Regions from separate parts of the Pseudomonas sp. WC2 genome, predicted to be linked through region 1. Evidence: predicted binding sites of a transcription regulator. Region 1 holds the regulator's gene; each other region holds the start of a gene.

Region 1 (7,631 bases):
CTCGCAGGATCTGGGCTTCCTGATGCCGACCGTACACATCCGCGACAACCTCGATCTGGCGCCAAGCGCCTATCGCCTGACCCTGATGGGCGTGATTCTCGCCGAAGCCGAGATCTACCCGGATCGCGAACTGGCGATCAACCCGGGCCAGGTGTACGGCACGCTCAACGGTATCAACGCCAAAGATCCGGCTTTCGGGCTGGAAGCGGTGTGGATCGAAATCAGTCAGCGTGCCCAGGCGCAATCCCTCGGTTACACCGTGGTCGACGCCAGCACCGTGGTGGCAACGCACTTGAACCAGATTCTGTACAAGCACTCCAGCGAGCTTATCGGCCACGAGGAAGTGCAACAACTCATGCAATTGCTGGCCAAAAGCTCGCCGAAACTGGCAGAAGAGCTGGTGCCGGGCGTGGTCACGTTGTCGCAGTTGCTCAAAGTGCTGCAAGCGTTGCTCGCCGAACATGTGCCGGTGCGCGACATCCGCAGCATCGCCGAAGCCATCGCCAACAACGCCGCGAAGAGTCAAGATACCGCCGCGCTGGTGGCGGCAGTGCGCGTCGGCGTATCCCGCGCCATCGTCCAAAGCATTGTAGGCACTGAGTCCGAGCTGCCTGTGATCACCTTGGAACCAAGGTTGGAACAAATATTGCTCAATAGTCTGCAGAAGGCAGGACAAGGCTCGGAAGAGGGCGTTCTGCTGGAGCCAAGCATGGCCGAGAAGCTGCAGCGTTCGCTCATCGAAGCGGCGCAGCGTCAGGAAATGCAAGGTCAGCCGGTGATCCTTTTGGTCGCCGGCCCGATCCGCGCGATGCTCTCGCGTTTTGGCCGCCTCGCAGTCCCTGGATTGCATGTGCTGGCCTACCAGGAAATACCGGACAACAAGCAAGTGACCATCGTTGCGACAGTAGGGCCCAACGGCTGAGGTAGTGGTTTATGCAAGTTAAGCGTTTCTTTGCCGCCGATATGCGTCAGGCCATGAAGCTGGTTCGTGATGAGCTGGGCGCTGATGCCGCCATCATTGGCAACCGCCGCATTGCCGGCGGTGTCGAGTTGACGGCGGCACTGGATTACAAATTGTCGGCGCTGGCGCCACGGGTTCCGAACATGGAACTTGAGGACGAGCTGCGCAAGACTCAGTCGCGCATCGTCACCGCCCAGGCCGAGTTGAGCCTGCGTGGCGAAGCCGATGGCAACAGCAATCGTCAGATCTTTGCCGGGCTGCCGTTGACCGCTGGCCTGCCGCTGACCGCCGCTGAACCGCTGACCGAGCCGACTTACGCCGCGCCGGCGCGTCCGGCCCCGGCGCCTGCGCAGTCCTCCGGCGGCGTTGATCCGCGTGCACTGGACTCGATGCGTTTTGAATTGAACAGCCTGCGCGAGCTGATGGAAGTGCAGCTCGGCACCTTGGCCTGGAATCAGTTGCAAGGCAGTCGTCCGGCTCAGGCCAACCTGTATCGCCGTCTGCAGCGCATCGGTCTGTCCGGCCCGTTGTCGCGCGATCTGCTGTCGATGATCAGCGATATCGAAGAGCCGCGTCAGGCCTGGCGCATGCTGCTCGCGCATCTGGCGCGGATGATTGCCGTACCGGAAGTCGAGCCGCTGGAAGAGGGCGGTGTGATCGCCATGGTCGGCCCTGCCGGCATGGGCAAGACCACCACACTGGCCAAGCTGGCCGCACGTTATGTGCTCAAGTACGGCGCGCAGAATGTCGCGCTGGTGAGCATGGACAGTTTTCGCATCGGCGCTCAGGAACAACTGAAGACCCTCGGTCGCATCCTCAATGTGCCGGTGACTCACGTCGATCCTGGTCAATCGCTGGTGCAGGCACTGGATCCATTGCTGCGCAAACGCGTGGTTTTGATCGATACTGCCGGCCTGCAAGCCAGCGATCCGGCCCTGCGCATGCAGCTCGAAAGCCTGGCCGGGCGTGGCATCCGTTCAAAAAATTATCTGGTCTTGGCAACCACCAGCCAGAAACAGGTTCTAACCGCCGCTTATCACAGTTACAAGCGTTGCGGGCTAGCCGGCTGCATCCTGACTAAACTGGATGAAACGGCCAGCCTTGGCGAAGTGTTAAGCCTGGCGATCAGTCATGAATTGCCGGTCGCGTACCTGACCGATGGCCCACGGATTCCGGATGATTTGCATCTGCCGCGTCGTCATCAACTGGTCAGCCGCGCCGTCAGCGTGCAAATGCAGGAAGAACCCAGCGAAGAAGCCATGGCTGACATGTTCGCTGATATCTACCACAGCCCGACCAAGCAGGTAGGCTGAGGTATTCATGAACAGTTTTTGTACCTACATCGATGGTCTGCCATGCATTGTTCCGGTTGTGAACGCGCAGCCAGTAATGTGGCCTCCGTCTATGCAAGACAAGGTAAAGAAATAACATGGGCAGCATGCATCCCGTACAGGTGATCGCGGTGACCGGCGGCAAAGGTGGCGTCGGCAAGACTAACGTGTCAGTGAACTTGTCTCTGGCTCTGGCAGAGCTTGGCCGTCGGGTCATGCTGCTGGACGCCGATCTGGGACTGGCGAACGTCGACGTATTGTTGGGTCTGACCCCGAAACGCACTTTGGCCGACGTCATCGAAGGCCGTTGCGAATTGCGCGACGTGCTGTTGCAAGGCCCCGGTGGCATTCGCATCGTGCCGGCCGCGTCCGGCACTCAGAGCATGGTCCACCTGAGCCCGGCCCAACACGCCGGTCTGATTCAGGCGTTCAGCGACATCGGCGACAATCTCGACGTACTGGTGATTGACACCGCTGCGGGTATTGGTGACTCGGTAGTCAGTTTCGTACGCGCAGCCCAGGAAGTGTTGCTGGTGGTCTGCGATGAGCCGACCTCGATCACTGACGCTTACGCGCTGATCAAACTGCTCAACCGCGATTACGGCATGAACCGCTTCCGCGTTCTCGCCAACATGGCGCAGAGCCCGCAGGAAGGGCGCAACCTGTTCGCCAAGTTGACCAAGGTCACGGACCGCTTCCTCGACGTCGCCCTACAATATGTCGGCGCCGTGCCTTACGACGAAAGCGTGCGTAAAGCGGTGCAGAAGCAGCGTGCCGTCTACGAAGCCTTCCCGCGCTCCAAGTGCGCGCTGGCATTCAAGGCCATTGCACAGAAGGTCGACACCTGGCCGCTGCCCGCCAACCCGCGCGGCCATCTCGAGTTTTTCGTCGAGCGTCTCGTGCAGCAAACGGCAGGGCCCGTGCTATGACCGCTAGCGGTATGAATTACTACAAAAAGTCGGCACGTGACGCTCAGTACGAGCTGATCGAGCGTTACGCGCCGCTGGTCAAACGCATTGCCTATCACTTGCTGGCGCGATTGCCGGCGAGTGTGCAGGTTGAAGATTTGATCCAGGCCGGGATGATCGGCCTGCTCGAAGTCTCGACCAAATATGACGCCAGCAAAGGCGCCAGTTTCGAAACGTACGCGGGCATTCGAATCCGCGGCGCGATGCTCGACGAAGTGCGCAAAGGGGACTGGGCGCCACGCTCGGTTCACCGCAATACCCGTATGGTCAGTGACGCAATTCGCTCAATTGAAGCTAAAACCGGCCGTGACGCTAAAGATCACGAGGTTGCAGCCGAACTCCAATTGAGTCTCGACGATTACTACGGGATTTTGAATGACACCTTGGGCAGCCGCCTCTTCAGTTTCGACGACCTGCTGCAGGACGGCGAACACGAAGGGCTGCACGAGGATGGCGCGAGTGCTCATCTTGAGCCGTCACGCGATCTGGAAGATGAACGCTTCCAGGCGGCGCTGGCGGACGCGATTGCCAATTTGCCGGAGCGTGAGCGACTGGTGTTGGCGCTGTACTACGACGAAGAGCTGAACCTCAAGGAAATCGGTGAAGTCCTTGGCGTCAGTGAATCGCGGGTCAGCCAGTTACACAGCCAGTGCGCGGCCCGTTTGCGGGGGCGTTTGGGGGAGTGGCGAGCGCGCTGAAGGCAGTGTGGGGACACTGCGAACGAGGCTGGTGCGGTGATGAACGGCACCGGTCTTGCTCTGTTGTGCTCCAGACAGTCTTCGAGTGCTGCGCCGATTGATTGAAGTGGCGCGTCCAGGTGCTGGGCGCGTTTAAGACTGCTTGGAGGTCGAATTGAACAAAGACATGAAAATCCTCATCGTTGATGACTTCTCAACGATGCGGCGGATCATCAAGAACCTGCTGCGTGATCTTGGGTTCACCAACACCGTCGAGGCTGACGATGGCACCACTGCCATTCCAGTGCTCAACAGCGGAAGCATCGACTTTCTGGTAACGGACTGGAACATGCCGGGCATGACCGGTATCGACCTGCTGCGTCACGTGCGTGCCGATGAAAAGCTCAAGCACCTGCCGGTACTGATGGTGACTGCAGAAGCCAAGCGCGAGCAGATCATCGAAGCCGCTCAGGCCGGTGTAAACGGCTACGTCGTCAAACCTTTCACGGCTCAGGCGCTGAAAGACAAAATCGAGAAGATTTTCGAACGCATCGGCTGATGAACGCGCGGGGGAGCTATGGAGCATAAAGAATCTTCACAGGGCGATTTCGAGTCGACCCTGAAAAAACACGCGGTCGAACTGGTCGAGAGCCTTGAAAAAGGCAGGTTCGGCGACGCTGTGCAACTGATCCATGAGCTCAATCAGACCCGTGACCGCGGCCTGTATCAGGAAGTGGGCAAGCTCACACGCGAACTGCACAGTGCGATCGTCAATTTCCAGATCGATCCGCACATGCCGCAGGCCGAGGAAGTGTCGCAAATCACCGACGCCACCGAACGCTTGGGCTATGTGGTCAAGCTGACGGAAGCCGCGGCCAACCGCACCATGGATCTGGTGGAAAGCGCCACGCCGGTGGTCAATGGTCTGGCTGAAGAAGCCCAGGCCTTGAGTACCGATTGGGGGCGTTTCATGCGTCGTGAAGTCGGGGCTGAAGAGTTCCGCGAACTGGCGCGCCGGGTCGACGGTTTTCTGTCACGCAGCAGCACGGGCAACCGTGAAGTGTCGAGCCACCTCAACGACATCCTGCTGGCTCAGGATTACCAGGACCTCACCGGTCAGGTGATCAAGCGTGTGACCCAACTGGTCACCGAAGTCGAAAGCAATTTGCTCAAACTCGTGCTCATGGCCAGTCAGGTCGACCGCTTTGCGGGCATCGAACATGACCGCGCCGCGATGCTTGCAGAAAAAGATCCACAAAAACATCTCTCGCAGGGTGAAGGTCCGCAGATTCATGCCGATAAACGAGAAGACGTTGTGTCCGGTCAGGACGATGTGGACGATTTGTTATCCAGCCTTGGATTCTAGAGTTTTGGAATTGTAGGTTTTTTGGGTTTTTAGACCTGTAGGAGCACCCCATTAATGAGCTTCGGCGCCGATGAAGAGATCCTTCAGGATTTCCTGGTTGAGGCCGGCGAGATTCTTGAGCAACTGTCCGAACAACTGGTCGAGCTGGAAAGCCGTCCGGATGACGCAGATTTGCTCAACGCAATTTTTCGCGGTTTCCACACTGTAAAAGGGGGCGCCGGCTTCCTTCAGCTCAATGAGCTGGTGGAGTGCTGTCACATCGCCGAAAACGTGTTCGACATCCTCCGTAAGGGTGAGCGTCGCGTTGATGCAGAACTGATGGACGTGGTGCTTGAAGCACTGGACGCGGTGAACAGCATGTTCAGCGAAGTCCGTGAACGCGCACCGATCACCGCCGCTACGCCGGAACTGCTGGCCGCTCTGGCGCGCCTGGCCGAACCGCAATCGGCGGATGAAGCCCCGGCTTCGCCAGTGGCGGAGATGATCGAAGAACTGGTCGTCGAAGGCGACGCGTCGGGCGACATCACCGATAACGAATTTGAACAGCTGCTGGACTCGCTGAACGCCGTCAAGGCTGAAGCCGAAGCCCCGGCCGCTGCTGCACCTGCGCAAACGGCCGCTGAAGCCGCGAGCGATGAAATCACCGATGCCGAGTTCGAGTCGCTGCTCGATCAACTGCACGGCAAAGGCCAGTTCGCGGTGGACGCGGTTGCGCCAGTTGCGGCAGCTCCTGCGGCACCGGCCAAGGGCGACAGCACCGACATCACCGACGACGAATTCGAAGCCCTGCTCGATCAGTTGCATGGCAAGGGCAACTTTGCCGTCGATGCGCTGGAGTCAGCGATTGCCTCGGCACCAGCGCCTGCTGCTCCCGTGGCCGCCGCGGCCGGCAGCGATCTGATCAGCGATCACGAATTCGAATCGCTGCTCGACGAATTGCACGGCAAAGGCAAGTTCAGCGAAGTCGGCACCGCGACGGCGGGCACTGCTTCGACAGTTGCCACGCCAGCCGCCAAGGCGCCGGCTGCCGTCGCCGCGCCGAAGCCTGCTGCCAAGCCTGAACCGAAAGCCGAAGCGCCAAAACCGGCTGCCGCTGCTGCACCGGCTCCGGCCCGTGCTGCCGCTGCACCGCCACCGGAAAAACCGGCGAGCGAAGCCGAGACCACCGTGCGCGTCGATACCGCACGTCTCGACGAAATCATGAACATGGTCGGCGAGTTGGTGCTGGTGCGTAACCGTCTGGTGCGCCTGGGCCTCAACAGCGGCGACGAAGCCATGTCCAAGGCCGTGTCGAACCTCGACGTGGTCACGGCTGACTTGCAGACCGCGGTGATGAAGACCCGGATGCAGCCGATCAAGAAGGTCTTCGGGCGCTTCCCGCGTCTGGTTCGCGACCTCGCGCGTCAGCTGAAGAAAGAGATCAACCTGGAACTGGTGGGTGAAGAAACCGACCTCGACAAAAACCTTGTCGAGGCCTTGGCCGACCCGCTGGTCCACTTGGTGCGCAACGCCGTCGACCACGGCATCGAGTCGCCGGAAGAACGCGAAGCGTCGGGCAAGGCCCGTGGCGGTCGCGTGGTGCTCGCGGCCGAACAGGAAGGCGACCACATCCTGCTGTCGATCTCCGATGACGGCAAAGGCATGGACCCGAACGTCCTGCGTTCGATCGCGGTAAAACGCGGTGTGATGGACAAGGACGCGGCCGATCGCCTCAGCGATACCGAGTGCTACAACCTGATTTTCGCCCCGGGTTTCTCGACCAAGACCGAGATCTCCGACGTGTCTGGCCGCGGTGTCGGCATGGACGTGGTGAAGACCAAGATTTCCCAGCTCAACGGTTCGATCAACATCTACTCGACCAAGGGCCAAGGCTCGAAGATTGTCATCAAGGTGCCGCTGACGCTGGCGATCATGCCGACGTTGATGGTCATGCTGGGCAATCAGGCGTTCGCGTTCCCGCTGGTCAACGTCAACGAAATCTTCCACCTCGACCTGTCGACCACAAATGTCGTCGACGGTCAGGAAGTGGTGATCGTGCGGGACAAGGCGCTGCCATTGTTCTACCTCAAGCGCTGGCTGGTCAGCTCCGCCGCTCACGAAGAGCAGCGTGAAGGCCACGTGGTGATCCTTTCGGTGGGCACTCAGCGGATCGGCTTCGTCGTCGATCAACTGGTCGGTCAGGAAGAAGTGGTCATCAAGCCATTGGGCAAAATGCTGCAGGGCACTCCGGGCATGTCCGGCGCCACCATCACCGGTGACGGCCGCATCGCGCTGATTCTCGATGTTCCAAGCATGCTCAAGCGTTACGCCGCACGGCGTATTTGAATC
Region 2 (7,631 bases), on a different contig from region 1:
CGCCAAGCAATTGCAGGCCAAACTCGGCATCGACTACGTGTTCGCCAACGAACTGGAAGTGGTCGACGGCAAGTGCACCGGCGTGGCGATCGAGCCGATTGTCGACGCCCAGCGCAAGGCTGATCTGTTGAAAGAGCTGGCGCACAAGGAAGGTTTGCGTCTGGAGCAGACCATCGCCGTGGGCGACGGCGCGAATGACCTGCCAATGCTGGCGATTGCCGGGCTGGGCGTAGCGTTCCGTGCCAAGCCGTTGGTCAAGCAATCGGCGAAGCAGGCGATCTCGACGTTGGGTCTGGATGGCGTGCTGTATCTGCTGGGCTTTCGCGATCGTGACGGGCAGCTCTGAGTTCTCTATCGCCTGACCTGGCCTCATCGCGAGCAGGCTCGCTCCCACATTTGAAATGCATTTAACTGTGGGAGCGAGCCTGCTCGCGAAGGGCGCGCCTCGGTCTAGAGCGATTTCCACAACGAATCAAAATCCTCCTCGCTCGCGCCATTCTGCGCGGTCTCCAGCGAGCGGTAAGCAAACTGATTGAAACTGTGCGTACTTGATACCCGCCGATCCAGCCCGGCGCGGTGTTCTTCGCCTTGGGTGTTGATCAGCACTTTGCTGCCTTCCTGAAAGGGCAGGCGCGGCGCGAGTAACGTGGCCGGCACATCGATCGCACTGATCTCCGGCAGTAACAAACCGCGCAAATACTGGCTGTGATCGTCCCGCGAGCGCACCAGTTGCAGGCCGCACGGCTGCGCATGCGGCGCCACCAGTTCGATGCCCATTTGCGTGCCGCCGCCGCGCACCTGACGAATCCAGCGGATCACCGCAATGCTCCAGCCCAGACTGGCGCTGTCCTGAATGCCGAGCATTTCCCCGGACTGCAACTGCGCAGGTACCTCATCTGGCCACGCCAGACAATAACCGCCGGGGCTGTGGTTGATCACCGGCAAGGCGTAGGTCGGGTAATGCGGCGTGCGGTCGGGGCTGTTGTCGTCCTCGACCAATTGGTCGTACTGGATTTCTTCGTAGGGCAAAAACTCATCGTTGCTCTGCGGCGCCGCATCGAACGCCTGGCTCCAGCTGTCCTTTTCACCTTGGGCCACGGCGTTGCTGAAATTCGCCGCTCGGGCAACGGGATGCTTGAGCATATCGCTGAAACTGCGCTCGCCACCGAGATAGAAGTGCAGGGCACTCATACCGACGCAGACGATCAGACTGCCCTGTCCCACGGTGCGCTGGAAACTGCGTTCCGCCGCCTCGCCCCACGTGGCATGCAAGTGTTGCAGGGTGTCGAAACTGAGCCCCGTCGGGATCGGCAAAGGCGTCGAGGTGTCCTGATGCTGCAAGTGCGCTTCGAGGGTGTTCACCAGCGGTTGCGGATCAAAGCCGAGCAATCCGGCCTGCTGCTCGCTGCGAAACATGTTGCGATATCGCGGCCCGGCATCGATGTCTGCGCTGACCGCAAACAAGCCATCGTCGGAACGCGCAGGGTGCAATTTGAGCAAGGCACTCCACGGTTCAAGCACTTCGGCGAGGCGAGCGATCTGGTTCTGCCGCAGCTGATTGCAGCGCGCGCTGCCCAGCAGCAGGGCGGCGATGTAGGTCTGTTCCGGACTCAACTCCGTGGTCAGACTGGCCAGGTCGTCATGCACCCGCCGCTGTTGCAACTGCAATTCACACGCTGTGCGGTATAGCTGATGAAGTTCGAACCACAGGTGGTCCGGCGGCGAACTGTACAGTTGCGTGGCGCGCACCAGTTGTCCCTTGAGGGCGTGAGTCGCGCGTTGCAGGGCGGTGCCGAGCAACGCCGCGCGATCCTTGCTGTATTTCGGCGCAATGCGCAGCACGATCTGTTTGTAGCCGATCGCCAGATGACTTTGCAGCGCCTGACACAGATTACTGATTTTGCGCGAGCGTTCGTCGAGCATGATCGCCTGATGCAGAAAGTGCCGCTCCAGATGCTGGCAGACGAAGTAAACCTCGGGGCGCAGCAGTTCCAGCAACTGCAGACGATTGTCGCTGGGGGTGAGCAATTGATTGAGTTCGCCCAGGCCTTGATACAGCAGGCGGGCGGTTTCGCCGATATTGGCCTTGGGCAGGCCGGCGATCCAGCGCTTGAGGTCGCGCGGCGTCGCTTCGCAAAACGACAGGCGCGGCTGACTCGGGGTCGGCGCACGTAGCGTTGGGGCGGATATGGTTTGGCTCATGCCAAAAACCATAGCAGCAAATAGGGCAATTTGCGGGAACAGCGCCAGGCTGCTCCCGCAAAGCCTGCTTTACGCTTTTGGCAGTGCCAGGCCTTGGCCCATCTGCACGGGCGAACCGGCAGCGAGTTCTTCAGCCCATTTCACTTGATCCGGGCCGAACAGCACGATGGCGGTCGAGCCCAGTTTGAAGCGGCCCAATTCAGCACCTTTCTCCAAGTGGATCGGCGCACGTGCGGCTTCGTCGTAGCGGAAGGTTTTCAGCTCACGCTTCGGCGGCGTGACCAGACCGGCCCACACGGTTTCGATCGAAGCGACGATCATCGCGCCGACCAGCACCACAGCCATCGGGCCGCGCTCGGTGTCAAAGATGCACGCCACGCGCTCGTTGCGAGCGAACAGTTCCGGGACGTTTTCCGCGGTGGTCTGGTTGACCGAGAAGATCCGGCCCGGGATGTAGACCATTTCGCGCAGGGTGCCGGCCAGCGGCATGTGCACGCGGTGGTAGTCCTTCGGCGACAGGTAAATGGTGGCGAAGTCGCCGCCCATGAACGGCGCCGCGTTGGCCGCATCACCGCCGAGCAGTTCGAGCACGCTGAAGCTGTGGCCCTTGGCCTGGAACACGCGGCCGTGTTCGATCGGGCCGAGCTGGCTGACCGCACCGTCGGCCGGGCTGAGGATCGCGCCCGGGGTTTCGTCCAGTGGACGTGCGCCGTCTTTCAGGGCGCGAGTGAAGAACGCGTTGAAGTGCTCGTAAGCGGTCAGGTCTTCGACCAGTGCTTGCGACATGTCCACTTGATAACGCTTGGCGAACCACTGGGTGAACGCATTCTTGAACCAGCGCACGCGGCACTCGGCAACGCAGCCGGCCAGGCGCGACAGCAGGTGATGCGGCAGCAGGTACTGACTGAGGATAAACAGACGCTCTTTCATTAGTTGTCCTTAAAAACCTTAAATCTCGACAGGCGTGTCAGGGTGGTTGCCCCATTCGCCCCAGGAACCGGCGTAGCCCTTGACCCGCGGATAACCGAGGGACTTGGCCACCAGATAAGTGAAGCCCGACCGGTGATGGGTCTGGCAGTGGGTAATGATTTCTTTGTCCTTGGTGATCCCGAGGTCTTCGAGGATCTGCGGCATGTCGGTACGGATCCGCAGCTGACGCGCCTTGTCCATGCCCGCCGTCCATTCAAAGTTGACCGCGCCGGGGATGTGCCCGGCCTTGGCGGCCAGCACTTTCTCGCCGGAGTATTCCAGCGGCCCGCGCGCATCCCAGATCGCCAGATCGGCAGCACCGAGACGGCTTTGCAGGTATTCGCGGGTCGCGGTCGGCTCGTCGTGCAGGGTCAGCGGCAAAGGCCCGCCGATGGCTGCCGGCACCTGGATCGACATCGGCATGCCATCCGCCAGCCATGCTGGCAGACCACCGTCTATATAGTGGTACTTGTCGTGACCGATCACGTCGAGCAGCCAGATAAAGCGTCCGGCCCAGCCGCCGCCTTCATCGTCATAGACGACGTAGACCGCGTCCTTGCGATGGCCCAGCTCACCGAACAGCGCTTCCAGATCGGCTTTGGCGGGCATCAGGCCCGGCGCCGGCGGTTGGCCGAGCTGGGTGCGTTTCGGGTCGACAAAGCGTGCGCCGGGGATATGGCCCTCGGTGTAACGCGCAGGACTGGTCAGGTCCACCAGAATCAGTTCGCCGGACTCCAGGCGCGGGAGCAGGTCGCTCGGTTCGATGACGAGCGGCAAGCCAGAGAAGTCAGACATGTGAGGTCTCCAGAGCACAAAGGGGAGGATTGTAGCGCAGCCTCATCGGCCACGGCTGCTAAAGCTGTGCAGGGCTTTTTCAATGCACTGCGCGGTTTTGCCAAAGGCTTGCACGGTGATGTCGGCGAACGGCCCGCCGCCCTGATCGGCGACGACGATCATGATCACCCGGCCATTGTTGACCAATGAACGCAGGAACAGGTGCTCACCGCGAAACAGCGTGCGCAGGCTCGGCGGCAGCAGGGCGGAAAACTGGGCGTTGTTGTCTGGATTGATGCGCACCTGTGCCTGTTGCGCGAGCAGGCGCTGCAGCACGCTGCTCTGGCCGACGGCGAACGTCAGCGCCGCGGCTTCTTTTGGCAAACCGTAAGTTTGCTGTACGCGCAGACTGGTTTGAGTGCGATCGGCCATCAGGATCATCACCCGGCGCATGCCGCTGGCGGCCAAGGCATCGCGGGCGGCGACGGTCAGGCTCATCGCATTGGTGAAGCGGCTTGGCTCGGCAAGCAGCTCGGCGCATTGCTTGCGCCATTGTCCCAGGTCTTCAGTGGAGGGCGCAGCGGCCGGCAACATGCCTGCCGGCAAGCGCCGCGTGCCCCACGGCCACAGCAGCGAAACCGCCGGGTGCCACAGATCCGGCATCGCATGGTAACGGGCGCTGTAGGCGGCTTGCTGGTGCAGTTGTTGCTGCACTTCATCCATCGAAATCTGCAGATACAGGCTGGTCAGGTACTGCCAGCGCTCGCTGTGCGGACTGTCCCAGGCTTGTTGCGCCGACAGCGCCAGACCGTTGGCCAGCAGCACGGTGTTGGCCGGCTGATTGAGCCAGCGGCGCAGGGTCGGGTCATCGTCGAGGCGGTTTTGCTGGCGCAGCGGGTGTTCGCTGTCGCGGGCGATGCGCAGCACTTTAACCAGCTCGCGCTGTTCGCTGAGCAGCAGTTTGTAACCCTGCTGCACCCAGATCGGCAGATGCCAGGCCTCGACCAGCCCTTCAGCGATTTTCAGCAGGCGCACACCGAACAACTGCTTTTCGACCATGCGCGCCGATTCGCCCTTGTGGATAACCCGCAACTCCCATTCTTCGAGCAACTGCGGAAAGGTCAGCGCCATTGGCCACAGCGGCGAGAGAAACAACAGGCTGCCCCAATGAATGTCCTGCCACAGCCGCGCCAGCCGACTGGCGAAAAAACCGTTGGCCTGTTGCGTCGCGTGCTGGCTGATCATTTGCAACTGGCGCAGGGCCTTGGGGATTTGCATCTGCGGTTGGGCAGGCAGGCGCGCGAGCAATTCTTCGGTGCGGGCAAGGCCCAGACGGTTGATGGCGACCTCGAGATTTTCCGCCGGCGCGGCCATGGTGCCGTGGGTGTGACGATTCGCCTCACGGATGATGCTCAAGGCCAGCGCCGGGCTGTCCTGCATCAGGTCGGCGATGTCGCGCAGAGAACTGCGGTTATCGCGGATGGCCCGGCAGACTTTGTCGTGAGCCTCTTGCGGCACGGGCAATAGGACGCTGTCGAGCAGCTTGACCCAACCGGCGAGGGTGGTCGGTTTTGCGTGTGGGACGTTCGTTTCATTAGCCATGTCTGGACGGGATCTTCACTGACTGTAGACGCGCCCGGCATGGGCTAAATTGGCTTTTCGCCTGAACTGGCTATAGTCTGGCGCAGTTTTGCCGATAAGTAGAAGAAGAGATTTTTTAACTTCCGAATATGACCTTGAACCCGACTTAAATAAGTACTTTCTACCTATGGCTAAAATTATCGGCATCATCGTCGTATTCGCGAGCGTGCTCGGCGGATACGTGCTCTCCCACGGCAAAATTGCCGCCCTGATCCAGCCTTTCGAGGTGTTGATCATCGGTGGTGCGGCACTGGGTGCATTCCTCCAGGCCAACCCCGGCTACATGACCATGCACGTGCTCAAGAAATCCCTGAGCATGTTCAGCTCGCGCTTCAGCCACACCTTCTATCTTGAAGTGCTTGGCCTGATCTACGAGATCCTCAACAAGAGCCGCCGCGAAGGCATGATGGCCATCGAAGGCGACATCGAAGACGCCGCCGCGAGCCCGATTTTCGCCAAGTACCCGGCGGTGCTGAAAGACGAGCGCATGACCGCGTTCATCTGCGATTACCTGCGCATCATGTCGTCCGGCAACATGGCCCCGCACGAGCTGGAAGGCTTGTTCGACATGGAGTTGTACAGCCTTAAGGAAGACCTCGAACACCCATCGCATGCAGTGAACGGCATTGCCGACGCCATGCCGGGTTTCGGTATCGTCGCGGCGGTACTCGGTATCGTGGTGACCATGGCCTCGCTGGGTGAGGGCGATCAGAAGTCCATCGGCCTGCACGTGGGTGCGGCACTGGTGGGTACCTTCTTCGGTATTCTCGCGGCGTACGGTTTCTTCGGCCCATTGGCGCATTCCCTGGCCCACGATGCCAAGGAAGAACTGAACGTCTACGAAGCCATCAAGGCCTCGCTGGTCGCTTCGGCTTCCGGCATGCCGCCATCGCTGGCGGTCGAGTTCGGTCGCAAGGTGCTCTACCCGGCCCACCGTCCAAGCTTTGCCGAGCTGGAACAAGCCGTTCGCGGTCGCTAAGTCATGGAAAATAATCAGCCGATTATCATCAAGCGCGTCAAGCGCATAGCCGGCGGGCATCACGGCGGGGCGTGGAAAATCGCCTTCGCCGACTTCGCCACGGCGATGATGGCGTTCTTCCTGGTGTTGTGGCTGTTGTCCACCGCGACGCCTGAGCAGAAGATCGCCATCGCCGGTTACTTCAAAGACCCGGTCGGCTTTTCCGAAAGCGGCACGCCGTACATTATCGATTTGGGCGGCACGCCGACCCTGGCGCCGGAAAACACCCTCAACCCTGAGGTGAAATCCCAGCCGCAACCGGACAAGGTCACCGTCGACACCGAACAAGTCGAAGGCATGGCCGAGCAGGTCGAGAAGGAACGTCTGGAGCTGCTCCTGCAAGAACTGCAAAACAAGGTCGACGAAAACCCGCAACTGCAGAAATTCAAGGATCAGATCCTCTTCGAGATCACGCCGAACGGCTTGCGCATCCAGATCATGGACGCCGAGAACCGGCCGATGTTCGACTCCGGTTCGGCACGCCTGAAGCCGTACTTCGAAGACATCCTGCTGGCCATGGCCGACACCATCAAAGCGGTGCCGAACAAGATCAGTATCAGTGGCCACACCGACGCCAAGCCTTATATCGGCACTGGCGACTACGGCAACTGGGAGCTTTCGGCCAACCGTGCCAACGCCGCACGTCGTGCCTTGGTTGCCGGCAGCTATCCGGATGCACAGGTAGCGCGGGTCGTCGGTTACGCCTCGTCGGCGCTGTTCGACCGGGAAAACCCGTTCAACCCGGTCAACCGTCGCATCGACATCGTCGTGCTGACCAAGAAGGCCCAAGCGGCCATCGAAGGTGCGCAAGGTGCAGACGCTGCGACGCCAGCGGATCAAGGCCAGAACGGCGCCGCTCCGGCGACGCCGGTTGACCCGAACGCACTGCCGGCGGATCAGCAACCGGTGCCTGCACACGAGTTGCGCGAACGCTTGAACCTGTTCGACGACGCCGCACCGAAACCGGCGGCACCGGGGAGTGCGGCGCCAGCGCCAGCCACTCCGCCAGCCACTGCCCCGGCCCCCG
Region 3 (7,631 bases), on a different contig from region 1:
CGTCGGCGATGTTGTGCACTTCGAACAACGCGGACTGACTCTTCGGTTCGGCGACAAACGTGCCGACGCCTTGCATGCGCACCAACAGACCGTCGGCGGTCATCTCGCGCAGAGCGCGGTTGATGGTCATGCGGCTGAAACCGAGTTGATTGACCAGCTCGCTTTCGGACGGCACGCGGTAGTGCGGCGGCCAGTTTCCGCTGTCGATCTGCTGGGTGATCATCTGTTTGACGCGGGCGTACAAGGGCGCCGGACTGTCGCCCATGTTCGCGGCCAACGGGGAGACTGGAGGCGGAGTCGGCACGGTTGATCCCTGTTCATTGGATGAAAGTGGCTAGCTTGCCGGAGTTTACCGGGCAGGCAAACGTCTGTATATGTATATACAAATAACACACGATGGGGTGCTGAACCATGTCCGCCTTCTTTGCCGAACGCGCGCTGCTGCCTAACGGATGGGCCAACAATGTACGTCTTGAGGTCAGAGCCGATGGCGTGCTGACCCAAATCCAGGCCGATTCCACCGCAGATGGCGCCGAACGGCTGAGCGGTCCGCTGCTCCCGGGCATGCCTAATTTGCACTCCCATGCGTTTCAGCGAGCGATGGCGGGTCTGGCGGAAGTGGCTGGCAATCCGAACGACAGTTTCTGGACCTGGCGCGATCTGATGTACCGGCTCGTCGGAAAAATCAGCCCGGATCAGCTCGGCGTGATCGCCCGTCAGCTGTACATCGAAATGCTCAAGGCCGGTTACACATCCGTTGCAGAATTTCATTATGTGCATCACGACAGCAATGGTCAGCCGTATGCCGATCCGGCGGAACTGGCGTTGCGCATCAGCCAGGCTGCAACTGAAAGCGGCATCGGCCTGACCCTGTTGCCGGTGCTCTACAGCCACTCCGGTTTCGGTGGCCAAACGCCTAACGATGGCCAGCGTCGCTTTATCAACAGCACGGACAATTACCTGAATCTGCAATCGCGCTTGCAGCCCATGCTGGCGCAGCAAAAAGCCCAATCGCTGGGCCTGTGCTTCCACTCGCTGCGCGCGGTGACGCCGCAGCAGATCAGCGAAGTGCTGGCGGCGAGTGACAAGCAATGCCCGATCCACATTCACATCGCTGAACAGCAGAAAGAAGTCGACGACTGCCTGAGCTGGAGCGGTCGGCGTCCGCTGCAATGGCTGTACGAGAATGCCGAAGTCGATCAGCGCTGGTGCCTGGTTCACGCCACCCACGCCAATCCGGAAGAAGTCACGCTAATGGCCAAAAGTCGCGCCATCGCCGGTCTGTGCCTGACCACCGAAGCGAATCTGGGCGACGGGATTTTCCCGGCGGTGGATTTCCTCGCGCAGGGTGGACGCATGGGCATCGGTTCCGACAGCCATGTGTCGCTCAGCGTGGTGGAGGAATTGCGTTGGCTGGAATACGGCCAGCGTCTGCGTGATCAGCGACGTAACCGGTTGTACGGCGCGGATCAGCCGATGGTCGGGCGCACGTTGTATGACGCGGCGCTGGACGGCGGCGCGCAAGCGTTGGGGCAGCCGATTGGGGCGCTGGCGGTTGGCAAGCGGGCGGACTGGATTGTGCTCGATGGCAACGATCCGTATCTGGCGACGGCCAGCGGTGACGGGATTTTGAATCGCTGGTTGTTTGCCGGTGGCGATCGTCAGGTGCGCGATGTGTTGGTCAACGGCCAATGGGTTGTGCGTGATGGCCGGCATGCAGGGGAAGAGGACAGTGCGCGCGCGTTCACCCAGGTTCTGCGCGAACTTTTAGGCTGACACACAGCAAAAAATGTGGGAGCGAGCCTGCTCGCGAAAGCGGTGTATCAGCAACATTTTCGTTAACTGAAACGCCCTCTTCGCGAGCAGGCGCGCTCCCACATTTGATTTGTGGTGGTCTTTAGTTTGAAGTCTTGGCCATCTGCCGATCCGACGCGCGCCAGATCAGTCGCGTGGTGTCATAGCCCTGCTGACGCGCCTTGCTCAGCAGATCTTCACGTACCACACCGTTGACGGTCGGTGTGCGTGACAGCAGCCACATGTACTTGCGACTCGGGTCGCCGACGATGGCGGTCTTGTAGTCATCACTGACGTACAGCACCCAGTATTCGCCTTTCGCCACACCCGGAATCAACCGCGAGAACCACGTATCGAATTCGACCCAGAGCTTGTCAGTCTTGCCCGGCACCTGTGGATAAGCCGTGCCTTTGGCCTCTTCCCACTGCCATTGCGGGGTCAGGCAGCGATTGAGCACCGCAACATTGCCGTCAGGCTTGAGGGTGTAATGGGCTTCGGATTGCGCGCAGTCGCGCTGGAAGTACATCGGCAAACGCGCCAGCTCATACCAGGTCCCTTGATAGCGCTTGAGGTTGACGCTGTCGACGGTTTTCGGCGCCAACGGGTCGACGCCGGAACTGGCGCAGCCGGCCAGTACCAGGCCGGCAAAAAGGATCAGCAATAACCGCTTCATTTTTCTTCTCCGTGGGCGCGAAGCCCCGGTTTACTTCAGGCCTTGGCCGGAAAACATCAGCACTTTGTCACCGGCGTACTGCACGCTGATAAAGCTGTTCTTGTCGCCCCAGGTGCAACTGGACATGCCGAGCGCGCCCGAGCAATCAGTCGGTTTGCCGAGCAGAGTCTCGACTTCGGTCTTGGCCATACCGGCCGAGAGCTTCGAATAGTTTTCCTGATTGACCTTGCTGCATGCGGCCAACAGCACGCAGAACGACAGCAGGGCGAAAGATCGCAGCGACATGGTGTAACTCCTGGAACGAGGGGGGATGGCATGGTGCCAACCAGAACCTTAGAAGAGAAAACCCTCATCTGGTTCCGTGGCCGGACGGCTATTTATTAGCCCGCCCGTCTGGCTTTTGCCGATAAATCAGCCACTTTGTAAGGCTATTGAGCATTTCGTCGTCTTTCGCAAAAGACGCCTAATCTTTGGCGCGCGGCGGTCGACATAAAAGCAACGCAAAGCTCCGACCCTGGAAAATTGCCGCCCTTTCTTGACCAGCCCCTTCGCGGTAGCTCATTCGATGACCAGAAACATGAAATTCAGCCACAAGATTTTGTTGGCTGCCGCCCTCGTGGTGGCCGTTGCGTTCGCCTGTTTCATTTTTTTCAATGACTATCGACAGCGCGAAGCCCTGAGCACCAGCACCGAGTCATCAATGCAGGAACTCGGCAGCCTGACCACCAGCAACATCCAGACCTGGCTGGAAAGCCGCATTCAGTTGCTGCAATCGCTGTCGCAGCAAGTGGCCGTCGACGGTAACGCGCCGGCCAGCCTGAAACGCATCATCGATCTGCCCGCCTACACCGGCAATTTCCAGCTCAGCTACTTCGGTGGCGCTGACGGCGTGATGTTCTCGGTGCCGGCCGGCAATCGTGCGCCGGATTACGATCCGCGTGCCCGTGGCTGGTACAAAGCGGCGAACAGCGCGCAGCAGACCATCGTCACCGAACCGTACATCGCCGCCTCTTCGGGCAAACTGGTGATTACCGTTGCCACGCCGGTGCAGCGCCAGGGCCAGATGCTCGGCGTTGCCGGTGCCGACATCGACCTGACCAGCGTCAGCGCGATCATCAACTCGCTGAACTTCGGTGGCCACGGCCACGCTTTCATCGTCAGTGCCGACGGCAAGATCCTGATCCACCCGGACAGCAAACTGGTGCTCAAGACCCTCGCCGAGGCTTACCCGAATGGCGCGCCGAAAGTCAGCCCGGGCTTGAAAGAAGTCGAGTTCGACGGCAAAACTCAACTGATCTCCTTCACCCACGTCAACGGCGTGCCATCGGCAGACTGGTACGTTGCGCTGGTGCTCGATAAAGACACCGCATTCGCCATGCTCAGCGAATTCCGCACCTCGGCACTGATTGCGATGATCATCGCGGTGGTGATCATCATCGCCCTGCTCGGCATGCTCATCCGCGTGTTGATGCAGCCGCTGCTGACCATGGGCCGCGCCATGCACGACATCGCCGAAGGTGAAGGCGACCTGACCAAACGTCTGGTGATTCACGGCAACGACGAATTCGGCGCGCTGGGCACCTCGTTCAACCGCTTCGTCGAACGTATCCACACCTCGATCCGCGAAGTGTCCTCGGCGACCGGCCAGGTCAACGAAGTCGCCCTGCGCGTGGTCGCTGCGTCGAACTCGTCGATGTACAACTCCGACCAGCAATCCAGCCGTACCAACAGCGTCGCTGCGGCGATCAATCAACTCGGCGCCGCCGCGCAGGAAATCGCCCAGAACGCCGCGCTCGCCTCGCAGCATTCCAGCGATGCGCGCAGCCTCGCGGTCGACGGTCAGCAGGTGGTGGATAAAACCATTCAGGCCATGCAGCAGTTGTCGGCAAAGATCAGCGATTCGTGCGGCAACATCGAAACGCTGAACGCCAACACGGTGAACATCGGTCAGATTCTCGAAGTGATCACCAGCATCTCCCAGCAGACCAATTTGCTCGCGCTTAACGCCGCGATCGAAGCCGCGCGTGCCGGTGAAGCCGGTCGTGGCTTTGCCGTGGTCGCGGACGAAGTGCGTAATTTGGCGCACCGCACTCAGGATTCGGCGCAGCAAGTGCAGAAGATGATCGAAGAACTGCAAGTCGGCGCGCGTCAGGCGGTCAACATCATGACCGAGAGTCAGCGTGAGAGCGAAAGCAGCGTCGGCATTGCCAACCAGGCCGGTGAACGGCTGGGCAGCGTGACTCAGCGCATCGGTGAGATCGACGGGATGAACCAGTCGGTGGCCACCGCGACCGAAGAGCAGACCGCTGTGGTTGAGTCGATCAATGTCGATATCAACGAGATCAACACGCTGAATCAGGAAGGTGTGGAGAACTTGCAGGCGACGTTGCGCGCGTGTTCGGATCTGGAGCAGCAGGCGGCGCGGTTGAAGCAATTGGTGGGTAGTTTCCGCATTTAAGCGGCGCTGCTTCTGGCCCCTTCGCGAGCACGCTCGCTCCCACATTGGAATGCATTTCAAAGTGGGAGCGAGCCTGTTCGCGAAGAGGGATTCAGCCGCAATGAAGATTCAGAACCTGGAACCCGGTTCGGAAAGAAACACCAACTCCTCCGCCGTAGATTCCCGCCCCAACACCGCATTGCGATGCGGAAACCGGCCAAACCGCGCAATCACCTGCTGATGCCGCTCGGCATAATCAAGATTGTCGGCAAACACCGCCCGCTCTGACTCCGGCTGTTCAGCCACCAGTTCAATAAACCGGGAAACCGCCTCGTTCTGCACCGCAAGGTTTTCGCAGTGTTCGAACACCAGATAAATGAACACACGCTGAATCGGTTTCAACTGCCGATCGAAATCCGCGGTAATGCCTTGGGCGACGAGTTTTTGCGCGCGCAGATCACCGGAGAAGGCTTTGGGGGTGTCGCGAAAGATCATTCGCGGCAGTTGATCGAGCAGTAGCACCACGGCCAGCCAACCTTCGGGACGTTGCGTCCACTCGGTCAATCCGCCGGCCAGGGCCTGATCGACAAAGACCCCGAAACGCTCACGCGCTTCGAGGTCTTGGCTGTCTCGCTTACCGAACCACAACTTGCCCTTGTCAGCCGAAATGTCGTCCGGGGATTCGGCATGTCCGAACCACCAATCGAGCAGCGGCTGCCAGGGCGCGGTCATGGTTTATTCCTTGTGGTAGGCCGTAGCGCGTGCGACTTCTTCTTTCGAACCGAGGAACACCGCGACACGCTGGTGCAGGCCTTCAGGCTGAATGTCGAGAATGCGCTGGTGACCGTCGGTGGACGCGCCGCCCGCTTGTTCCACCAGGAACGACATCGGGTTGGCTTCGTACATCAGACGCAGTTTGCCTGGCTTGGATGGCTCACGGCTGTCGCGCGGGTACATGAACAGACCGCCACGGGTCAGGATGCGGTGTACATCAGCAACCATCGCCGCGACCCAACGCATGTTGTAATTCTTCTTCAGCGGGCCTTCTTCACCGGCCAGCAGCTCGCCCACGTAACGCTGTACCGGGGCTTCCCAGTGACGCTGGTTGGACATGTTGATGGCGAATTCCTGGGTCGATTCAGGAATGGTGATGTTTTCGTGAGTCAGCACGAAGCTGCCCATTTCACGGTCTAGGGTGAAACCTTTCACGCCGTCGCCCAAGGTCAGGATCAGCATGGTCTGTGGACCGTAGATCGCATAACCGGCGGCAACCTGTTGGGTGCCTGGCTGCAGAAACGCTTTCTCGTTCAGTGGCTCGTTCTGGCTCAGGTATTCGTTCGGGCAACGCAGGACCGAGAAGATCGTGCCGACCGGGGCGTTGATGTCGATGTTCGACGAACCGTCCAGTGGGTCGAATACCAGCAGGTACGCGCCTTTCGGGTATTTGCCCGGGATCTGGTAGGCATTGTCCATTTCTTCGGACGCCATGCCGGCCAGGTGACCGCCCCATTCGTTGGCTTCGAGCAGGATTTCGTTGGAGATCACGTCGAGCTTCTTCTGCACTTCGCCCTGAACGTTTTCAGTGCCCATGCTGCCCAGAACACCACCCAGGGCGCCTTTGGACACGGCGTGGTTGATCTCCTTGCAGGCACGCGCCACCACTTCGATCAGGAAACGCAGATCGGCAGGAGTGTTATTGCTGCGGGTCTGCTCAATCAAATAGCGACTCAGGGTAACGCGGGACATGGACGGCTCCGGTGGAATGGGGGGCTAAAAACCCGCGCAGTTTACAGGGAGTCTGAAAACGTAGCGAGCGAAGACGCCCGGTAACGTGCGTTGGGGTGTATTTGCCTGCATGAGACGTGATTGTCGGTGGAGAGTTCAGGTAGCGGGTTTAGCGTAGTTGGAAATCGGACCGATGTGGCTGGTGGTTGATTGATCAGTTCGGAATATGTATTGGCTGACACGCCGCTTTCGCGAGCAGGCTCGCTCCCACAGGGAATCGGGGTGACCGCTGAATTGGTGGCCACTGAAGAACCAATGTGGGAGCGAGCCTGCTCGCGAATGGCGCGCAGCGCCAGCCATTCTCAGGAATTGGCAGGCGGCTTGCGCAACAAGCTAAACGCCATCGCTCCCAGGAACACCACGCTCAGCAACAACACCGCCCACAACCCGATCTTCTTCCAATGGGTCTGCGCCACCGCCGCCGTGGTCGCTGTCGAAGTCTGCGTAGCCAACGCTTCACCCTGAACCACCGCCTTGCCCAACGCCGCCAGTTTCTCTGGTGTGAAATCCGGAATCAGCGTCGCCAGCGGCAGATTCGCCGTTTTCACACTTGGATTGCCCAACGCCAGACTGTAAGGCCCCTCCCCTCGCGCGAGGAAGATCACCTGCGTCGCCCGCACCGCGTATTTCACGCTTGGTGCCTGCGCGCCCAGACCACCCCCGCGCTCATCCACCGTCAGCTTCAACTGCTGCACGGTCTGCCCGTAGAGTTGCAATTCGTTCTGCACCACGTCCTGATTATTTTGGGTCAGGCGATAGAGCAGGCCGCTGCTCAGCTCCTGCCACGGCAGGCTGCTCTCACGACGTCCGGCCAGTGTCACCGGCGCGAGACTGTTTGGCTGTTTCAACTCAACCTGAATCCGCTCGACGTTCAACCCCATCGGCAATTGCCAGGTGTATTCCCCGGCCTTGGTGCTGCTGCCGGCCAATGCCTGGGACCAG
Region 4 (7,631 bases), on a different contig from region 1:
GCCAAGGGTTGCAGTAATCGCTTCGGAAATCTGGATCGGCCGCCCGTAAAGATTACTCAGGGTGCCGAGTCGGCTGTGGTCTTTGGAGTTGTCGCCGGGATGAATCACCGCCACCACGACAAAGCCTTTGCGCGCCAGCGACGTGGCCAGATCGTGCAGGGCCAGGGGCGTACCGGTGTTGCCGTGGGAAAGCATCAGCATCGGAAAGCGGCCAATGGCGACCTTGGTGTCTTCGCCTGCCTCAACGGAATAGCCTTCGAGCAGGCTCAGGTGTTCGCGGTCGCTGGAGGGGTAGAACGCGATGGCGCGCATCGGTTGCAGGTCCAGCGGATCGAGGAAGGTCATCTCGTGATAGCCGACGCTCCACACCGGATGACGTCCAGGCGCAGCTTGCACTGAATTCAGGCTGCCGAGCAGGCAAATCAGTAACGTTGCACAAAGACGCATCATCGGATGCCCCACCCTGTTGTTACTCAATCGAAAGATCCGTTGCGTTGCGGGCCTGAAACGCCGGGGATTCGGTGTTCCGGTACGACAATGCATTCAGACGCTGATTGTGTGAGTGCATAACCCGGGCCAGATTATGTAACAGCCGGAAACAAAAAAACTCCGTATTTGGCCCTTGCAGAACCAGAATACAGAGTTTTTTGGGTGTTACCTGAACGTCAGCTGTTCTTTACGCAAGCCTTACGCGGCGGCAAACAGTTGCTCGCTGATTTTCGCTTGAGCAGCGGTCATCGCGTTGTTGCGCACTTCATCACCGTACGCCAGGCCTTCAGCGCGAACGATTTCGATGTCGGTGATGCCAAGGAAGCCCAGCACCAGCTTCAGGTATTCTTCGTGAGCGATGCCGCTCGCTTGACCGGCATGGATGCCGCCAGCGGTGGACACGATCACCACTTTCTTGCCACCGCACAGACCTTCTGGCCCGGCTTCGGTGTAGCGGAAGGTTTGACCGGCGACGGCAACGCGGTCGATCCACGCTTTCAGCTGGGTCGGCACGGTGAAGTTGTACATCGGCGCGGCGATGACCACGGCATCGGCAGCGATAAACTCGGCCAGGGTCGAAGCGCTCAGTTCGGCTTCGTGCTGTTGTGCGGCGTTGCGCAGTTCCGCGGTGGTGCCGGCAGCCACCAGAGTGGTCGACGAAAAGTGGCTGATGGCGTCAGCGGCCAGGTCACGGTAAGTCACCACAGCGCTTGGCTCGGCGACTTGCCAGGCTTTGACGACTTCGCTGCTCAACTGACGGGAAGCCGAGTTGTCGCCCAGAATGCTCGAATCGATATGCAGCAGTTTCATGTGGAATCTCCTGGAAGGAATCGCCGGTGGCGACGGAATGGAGACAATCCTACGCAAGAAACCAATAGATGATTAGCCGCCTGAAATGCGATAGTTTGTCCCATTGATAGGACAGTTGGATTTCCCCCCGATGCAAGACCTCAACGATCTCTACTATTTCGCCAAAGTCGTCGAGGCCGGCGGGTTTGCCGCTGCGGGGCGTTTATTGGGCATTCCCAAGTCGCGCTTGTCCCGACGCATCGCCGAGCTGGAAGAGCGCCTCGGTGCGCGCTTGCTGCAACGCACGACTCGGCAACTCAACCTCACCGCTGTCGGCGAGCGTTATTTGCGCCACTGCCAGGCCATGTTACTGGAAGCGGAAATGGCCGATGAGGCCGTGGCGAGCATGTCGAGTGAGCCGCGCGGGCGGCTGCGCGTCTCGTGCCCCACGGGTTTGGCCCGGGAAATGTTGCCGTGGGTGATCAGTGAGTTTCTCGGCAAATTCCCCCAGGTGCAGCTGGAAGTGGTCTTGCTCAACCGCCGCGTCGATCTGGTGGGCGAAGGTTTTGACGTCGCCTTGCGCGTGCGCGAGCACGGTGATGAAGATCCGTTGCTGGTCACCCGGCGTTTGCGTCAGGCGCAAATGGTCGTGGTGGGCAGCCCGGCGTTTCTTCAGGGCCACACGGTGCAACATCCGCAAGACCTGAAAAACTTGCCGGTGCTCGGCGCATTGGAGCCCGATCGCCTGGTGCATGTGCGCTTGCTCGATCAGCAGGGCAACCCTTTCGAGCTGAGCATGGAGGCGCGGCTCGGGATCGATGATTTTGTGGTGCGCAAAGCCTGCGTGCTGGCGGGACAAGGTTTTACCTTGTTGCCGATGATGTATTGCGAGGCGGAGCTGGAGAACGGCACGCTGGTGCAGATGTTGCCGGACTGGTCATTGCCCGGCGGCTGGCTGCAAGCGGTGTATCCGCATCGACGTGGGGTGATGCCGGCGGTACGCGCCTGGATCGACCACCTGGTCGAATCGTTCAATGCCTGCGGGGAGCGGTTGTTATGAAAAAGGGAAAGATGAGCGAGGCCGACGTCGCCGAATTTTGCCTGGGGTTGCCGGGCGCGCGGGAAGATTACAAGTGGGGCGGCGTGCGGGTGTTTTCAATTGCCGGCAACAAGATGTTTGCCTTGCAGGGGCTGCGCGGAGATTCACTGGCGTTCAAGGTCGACAAAGATCTGTTTCTCGGCCATTGCGACCGCCCGGGCATTCACCCGGCACCGTATCTGGCGCGAGCACAGTGGATCATCATGCACCCGCCCTACCCGTTGGGTGCTGAGGAGTTGCAGGGGTTGTTGCGGCGTTCGCATCAACTGGTGGTGAGCAAACTGCCAAAGAAAACCCAAATCGGTTTATTGCTGTAAACCCGATCTCTGTGGGAGTGAGCCCTGCTAGCGATTGCGGTGTCATTCAACATATGAGTTGCCTGACACTCCCTCATCGCTAGCAGGGCTAGCTCCTACAGGGGTTTTGTGTGGCTCGTTAGAAGAGCGCCAGCAGGTTGGAACCGAGGAATATCTGGTCGATCCAGAACACTTGGTGCAGCAACACAATCACCCAGAACAGAATCTGAAACGACACCTTGCGCGTCTTGTGCCGGAACACTTGTTGAGCGATCAACGCGCCCGGCCAGCCACCGGCCAGTTCCACCGCGTGGAGGATGTTCTCCGGCGTGCGCCAGGCATCGGCGCGCGCTTTGCGCTTGTCCGCCCAATACATGAAGAACGCCAGCACGCTGACAACCCCATAAGCGGCCAATGGCACCCAGGAAATCCCGCGCAGCCACATCGACAGCGATCCAAACAGCGGCAACGCACAGACAATCAGCAGAACGCCCAGCTTCAGTTTCAGATTCTGGATATTGTTGCCGCCCGAGGGTCGCCCTTCCGGTCGGCGCGCGCGGGAATCACTCATGGCTTGGCCGCCGCCCAGTCCACCCAGCCGAACTGCCAGGTCGCCAAAATCAGTAGACCGAACACGATCCGATACCAGGCGAACGCCGCGTAGCTGTGGTTGGCGATGAACTTCAGCAAGCCGCGCACCGCAATCATCGCGAAGATGAACGCCGTGATGAAGCCGATGGCGAACACGGGAAAGTCTGCTGGCACGAACAAGTGGCGATACTTGTAGCCCGAGTAGACCGCTGCGCCGACCATGGTCGGCATTGCCAGAAAGAACGAAAACTCCGTGGCGGTTTTCCGTGACAGGCCGAACAGCAGGCCGCCGATGATCGTCGAACCCGAGCGCGAGGTGCCGGGGATCATCGCCAGGCACTGGGCGAAGCCGACTTTCAAGGCATCTTTCCAGGTGATCTCGTCGACGGTTTCGGCATGCACTTCATGCTGACGCTTCTCCGCCCACAACATGATCACGCCGCCAACGACCAGCGCTGCTGCAACGGTAATCGGATTGAACAGGTATTCATGGATCAGATCGGCAAAGATCACACCCAACACCACGGCGGGCAGAAAGGCGATCAGCAGGTTGGCGGTAAAACGCCGTGCGCTGGGCTGCGTCGGCAACCCGACGACTACGTCGAAGATCTTGCGGCGAAACTCCCAGACCACCGCGAGGATCGCGCCGAGCTGGATGATGATGTTGAACGCCATGGCTCGCTCACCGCCGAAGTCGAGCAAATCGGCAACGATGATCTGGTGTCCGGTACTGGAAATGGGCAAAAACTCCGTCAGCCCCTCTACAACTCCTAGTATCAGTGCCTGCAAGGCCGTCCAAAGATCCATCAATCCCCCAAAGAGCGATGCGCAACGGCATGCCCCGATAGTATTTTTCTGACGTTCACTGCGATCAGCGTAGCTGGTTAATGCTGTACCGATTCCGCGCACACAGGATCCATACGGAACAGTCAAAATTCCGTGAAATATCAACTTGGATTCAGGTTTTCACGCGCGGGGCCGAAATCCTATCAGACAAGCCTTAATAGCGCTGCTGCGTTATACGACTTGGGTCGCGTATGCCCGCTCACTCAATCGTGACTGGATGCTGGCGGTCGTTTATTACAAGAACAAGAACCCGGAGTGACAGCGTTATGAACAGCTTGCGCAGTGTGTCGATCAGCCGACGCTTGTGGCTCATTTTGATTGTGGCGGTGGTCATGTTGCTGACCTTGGGCGCGTTGATGCTCAAGCAGATCCATGATGACCTGTATCACGCCAAAGCGCAGAAAACCCAGCATGTGGTGCAAACCGCCAGCGGTCTGCTCACCTATTATCACGACCTGGAAACCGCCGGGACGCTGAGCAAAGATGCGGCGCAGAAACAGGCGCTGACCGCGATTCGCGGCTTGCGCTATGACCAGAGCGATTATTTCTGGATCAACGACCTCACGCCCGTGATGGTCATGCACCCGACCAACCCCAAACTGGAAGGCCAGAACCTCTCGGCGATCCGCGATCCGGACGGCTTTGCGGTGTTCAACGAAATGGCCGCGATCGCCAAGGCCAAGGGCGCCGGCATGGTCAATTACCGCTGGCCGAAACCCGGCGCGAGCGACCCTGTGGCCAAGACTTCCTATGTAAAACTGTTCGAGCCTTGGGGCTGGGTGATCGGCTCCGGCGTCTATATCGACGATGTGCAGGCCGAATTCCAGGGCCAGGTCATCAAGGCTTCCGCGATCGGCCTGGGGATTGCGCTGATCATGGCGCTGCTGGTGATTCTGATCGCGCGCAGCATCGTTCGCCCGTTGCAGGAAACCGTCAACGCCATGGCCAATATTGCCAGCGGCGAAAGCGACCTGACCCGCAGCCTCGATACCCATGGCAAGGATGAAGTCACCGAACTGGCCCATCATTTCAACGCATTTACCGCCAAATTGCGCCGAGTGATCGGCGACTTGCAGGTGTCGGCCAGCGCCCTCGGCCAATCGTCCAGCGAACTGGGCAACGATGCCGCGCAGGCCCAGCAACGCAGCCAACAGCAATCGCAGCAGATGGAACTGGTGGCCACGGCGATCAACGAGGTCACCTATGGCGTGCAGGACGTGGCGAAGAATGCCGAGCACGCGGCCAGCGAAATGCGCGACGCCGAGGCACAGGCGCAACAAGGCCAGATCAACATCGACGGTAGCCTGCAACAGATCGACAAGCTCTCGGGCACCATCGATCAAGCGGTGGAGGTGATTCGCACGCTGGCGGCGGAAAGCACGCAGATCGGCAGCGTGCTCGAAGTGATTCGCTCGATTGCCGAACAGACCAACCTGCTCGCGCTCAACGCCGCAATCGAAGCGGCGCGGGCCGGCGAGCAAGGTCGCGGTTTCGCCGTGGTCGCGGACGAGGTGCGTTTGCTCGCGCAACGCACGCAAAAATCCACGGCGGAAATTCAGTCGATGATCGAACGCCTGCAAAATCATTCCGAGGCGGCGGTCAAAGTCATTGGCGACAGCAGCAAGGCCTCGCAACTGACCATCGAACAGGCCGGACTGGCCGGCGCCAGTCTGAGCGCCATCGGCCAGGCCCTGCGCAATCTCAATGGCTTGAATGCTTCGATTGCCAGCGCCACGTTGCAACAGGCGCATGTGGTCGAAGACATCAACCAGAACGTCACGCAGGCTGCAGGGCTTTCGCACAGCACGGCCATGGCAGCGGAGCAGTCGAGTGCGACGAGCGCAAAACTCGGTCAACTGAGCGAACAACTGAACGGACTGCTACGCCAGTTCCGCGTCTGACCCAAACCTGTGGGAGCAAGCTTGCTCGCGAAGGCGTCAGATCAGTCAAAGAAGATTTCGACTGCACAGGCCCCTTCGCGAGCAAGCTCGCTCCCACAAGGGTTCTTCTGTGTTCCGACCAATGCAGTACAATCCGCTCCCTTCTTTTGCTCTCCCAAGGAATGCACATGTCCGGGCTTGAACTGTTTGCCGCCGCCCTCGGTGTGATTGCCGTGTGGCTGACCGTCAAACAGAACCCATTGTGCTGGCCGATTGGCCTGGTCATGGTGTTGCTCTACAGCTGGATCTTCTTTGAAGTGAAGCTGTATTCGGACATGTTGCTGCAAGTGATCTACGCCGCGTTGCAACTCTACGGCTGGTGGCAGTGGACCCGGGCCGGGACGATGCATGACGGGCGTGAAGTCACCCGCCTCGACCAGCGCTCGATACTGCTTGGCCTGAGCGTCGGTGCGGTGGGTAGCTTGCTGCTGGGCGCAGCGATGGCGCACTGGACCGATGCCGCACAACCTTGGCTCGATGCAGCGCTGACCGGTTTCAGTCTCGTCGCGCAGTTATGGATGGCGCAGAAACGCCTGCAATGCTGGGCGTTGTGGTTCGTGCTCGACGTGTTTTTTGTCGGCCTGTTCATCTATAAAGGCCTGTATCTCACGGCGGCGCTCTACGGCGTGTTTACGCTGATCGCGGTGCAAGGCTGGCGCGAATGGCGTGCCGATCCGGCGCTGCGCACATGAAGGTCGTCGTCCTCACCGGCCCGGAATCGACGGGCAAGAGCTGGCTGGCCGCAGGTCTGCAGCAACGCTTTGGCGGGCTGCGCGTGGATGAATACGTGCGCCGGTTCATCGAACTGAACCCCCGGGATACCTGCCTGGCGGATATTCCCGAGATCGCCCGCGGTCAGTTGCAGTGGGAAGATCAGGCGCGGGCGCAACGGCCGCCGCTGCTGATTCTCGATACTCACTTACTGAGTAATATGCTCTGGAGTCAGACGCTGTTCGGTGCTTGCCCGCCATGGCTCGAAACCGAGTTGCTGGCCCGCCATTACGATCTGCACCTTTTATTGTCTCCGGAAAACGTCGACTGGACGGACGACGGTCAGCGTTGCCAACCCGATCTGAAGGAGCGTTTGGCTTTTTTCGATGCCACTCGCGAATGGCTGGAACGGCACCGGCAACCCTTCGAAATCATTCAGGGCAATTGGCTCGAACGCCAGACGCAAGCCTTTGCGTTAGTTGATCGGTTGCTCGCGGAATAACGGCGTCATCGGGTGTTCTGCCCCACCCGATTCCCCTGTTTCGGGGGCAAAGTGTCCGATCCTGTTACACCCCTCCCCATGCAGAGTGCCCGTCTAAGCGCTCTTCATCGCTTTGTCATGTCACCTGTTACGTCAATGAAACACAACCGCGCCAACCCCTGTTCCAGAGCATTGTTCAGCCAATAGACAGGTCGGCGGCATAGCCTGTGTTTCAGCGATGAAACAGCCGCTGTCTCAACTCCGCGCTGAATTTAACTAAGCCGTTGAAATACCGAAACTTTGCAAAAGCGGCACAGCTTTCGCTCTCTCCTTCACAACGCTGACAAGGGCCAGCCCACTGAAGAAGGAATTGCAGCCGTGGGGAACAT

What was found. Region 1 encodes FliA, which starts transcription of late flagellar genes. Its sites were predicted from a motif close to CTAAAGTTTNNNNNNNNNNNGCCGNTAA; they were not measured.
Region 2: motA (flagellar motor stator protein MotA) is a predicted target of FliA. The motif match lies at 5,618-5,645, and genes of this name have one in related genera.
Region 3: ACQ4OE_RS01305 (methyl-accepting chemotaxis protein) is a predicted target of FliA. The motif match lies at 2,931-2,958, and genes of this name have one in related genera.
Region 4: ACQ4OE_RS03810 (methyl-accepting chemotaxis protein) is a predicted target of FliA. The motif match lies at 4,222-4,249, and genes of this name have one in related genera.

The regions. Positions count from the first base shown of each region.
Region 1 covers NZ_JBOBDR010000011.1:96,883-104,513, forward strand. The annotation lists gene flhA (flagellar biosynthesis protein FlhA) at 1-922, shown strand, start outside; gene flhF (flagellar biosynthesis protein FlhF) at 934-2,274, shown strand; gene fleN (flagellar synthesis regulator FleN) at 2,391-3,221, shown strand; gene fliA (RNA polymerase sigma factor FliA) at 3,218-3,958, shown strand; gene ACQ4OE_RS15310 (chemotaxis response regulator CheY) at 4,125-4,496, shown strand; gene ACQ4OE_RS15315 (protein phosphatase CheZ) at 4,515-5,303, shown strand; gene ACQ4OE_RS15320 (chemotaxis protein CheA) at 5,358-7,628, shown strand.
Region 2 covers NZ_JBOBDR010000012.1:11,494-19,124, forward strand. The annotation lists gene serB (phosphoserine phosphatase SerB) at 1-346, shown strand, start outside; gene ACQ4OE_RS15955 (molecular chaperone) at 451-2,202, opposite strand; gene asd (archaetidylserine decarboxylase) at 2,272-3,132, opposite strand; gene rhdA (thiosulfate sulfurtransferase) at 3,151-3,966, opposite strand; gene ACQ4OE_RS15970 (HDOD domain-containing protein) at 4,009-5,547, opposite strand; gene motA (flagellar motor stator protein MotA) at 5,714-6,565, shown strand; gene motB (flagellar motor protein MotB) at 6,569-7,631, shown strand, end outside.
Region 3 covers NZ_JBOBDR010000001.1:266,014-273,644, reverse strand. The annotation lists gene hutC (histidine utilization repressor) at 1-265, opposite strand, end outside; gene ACQ4OE_RS01320 (formimidoylglutamate deiminase) at 412-1,776, shown strand; gene ACQ4OE_RS01315 (lipocalin family protein) at 1,898-2,467, opposite strand; gene ACQ4OE_RS01310 (hypothetical protein) at 2,498-2,752, opposite strand; gene ACQ4OE_RS01305 (methyl-accepting chemotaxis protein) at 3,033-4,925, shown strand; gene ACQ4OE_RS01300 (DUF924 family protein) at 5,034-5,636, opposite strand; gene ACQ4OE_RS01295 (class 1 fructose-bisphosphatase) at 5,640-6,650, opposite strand; gene ACQ4OE_RS01290 (DUF3999 domain-containing protein) at 6,992-7,631, opposite strand, start outside.
Region 4 covers NZ_JBOBDR010000002.1:392,309-399,939, forward strand. The annotation lists gene ACQ4OE_RS03780 (dienelactone hydrolase) at 1-450, opposite strand, end outside; gene ACQ4OE_RS03785 (FMN-dependent NADH-azoreductase) at 688-1,299, opposite strand; gene ACQ4OE_RS03790 (LysR substrate-binding domain-containing protein) at 1,430-2,338, shown strand; gene ACQ4OE_RS03795 (MmcQ/YjbR family DNA-binding protein) at 2,335-2,694, shown strand; gene ACQ4OE_RS03800 (DUF1294 domain-containing protein) at 2,813-3,244, opposite strand; gene ACQ4OE_RS03805 (undecaprenyl-diphosphate phosphatase) at 3,241-4,071, opposite strand; gene ACQ4OE_RS03810 (methyl-accepting chemotaxis protein) at 4,377-6,011, shown strand; gene pnuC (nicotinamide riboside transporter PnuC) at 6,179-6,742, shown strand; gene ACQ4OE_RS03820 (AAA family ATPase) at 6,739-7,263, shown strand; gene ACQ4OE_RS03825 (hypothetical protein) at 7,621-7,631, shown strand, end outside.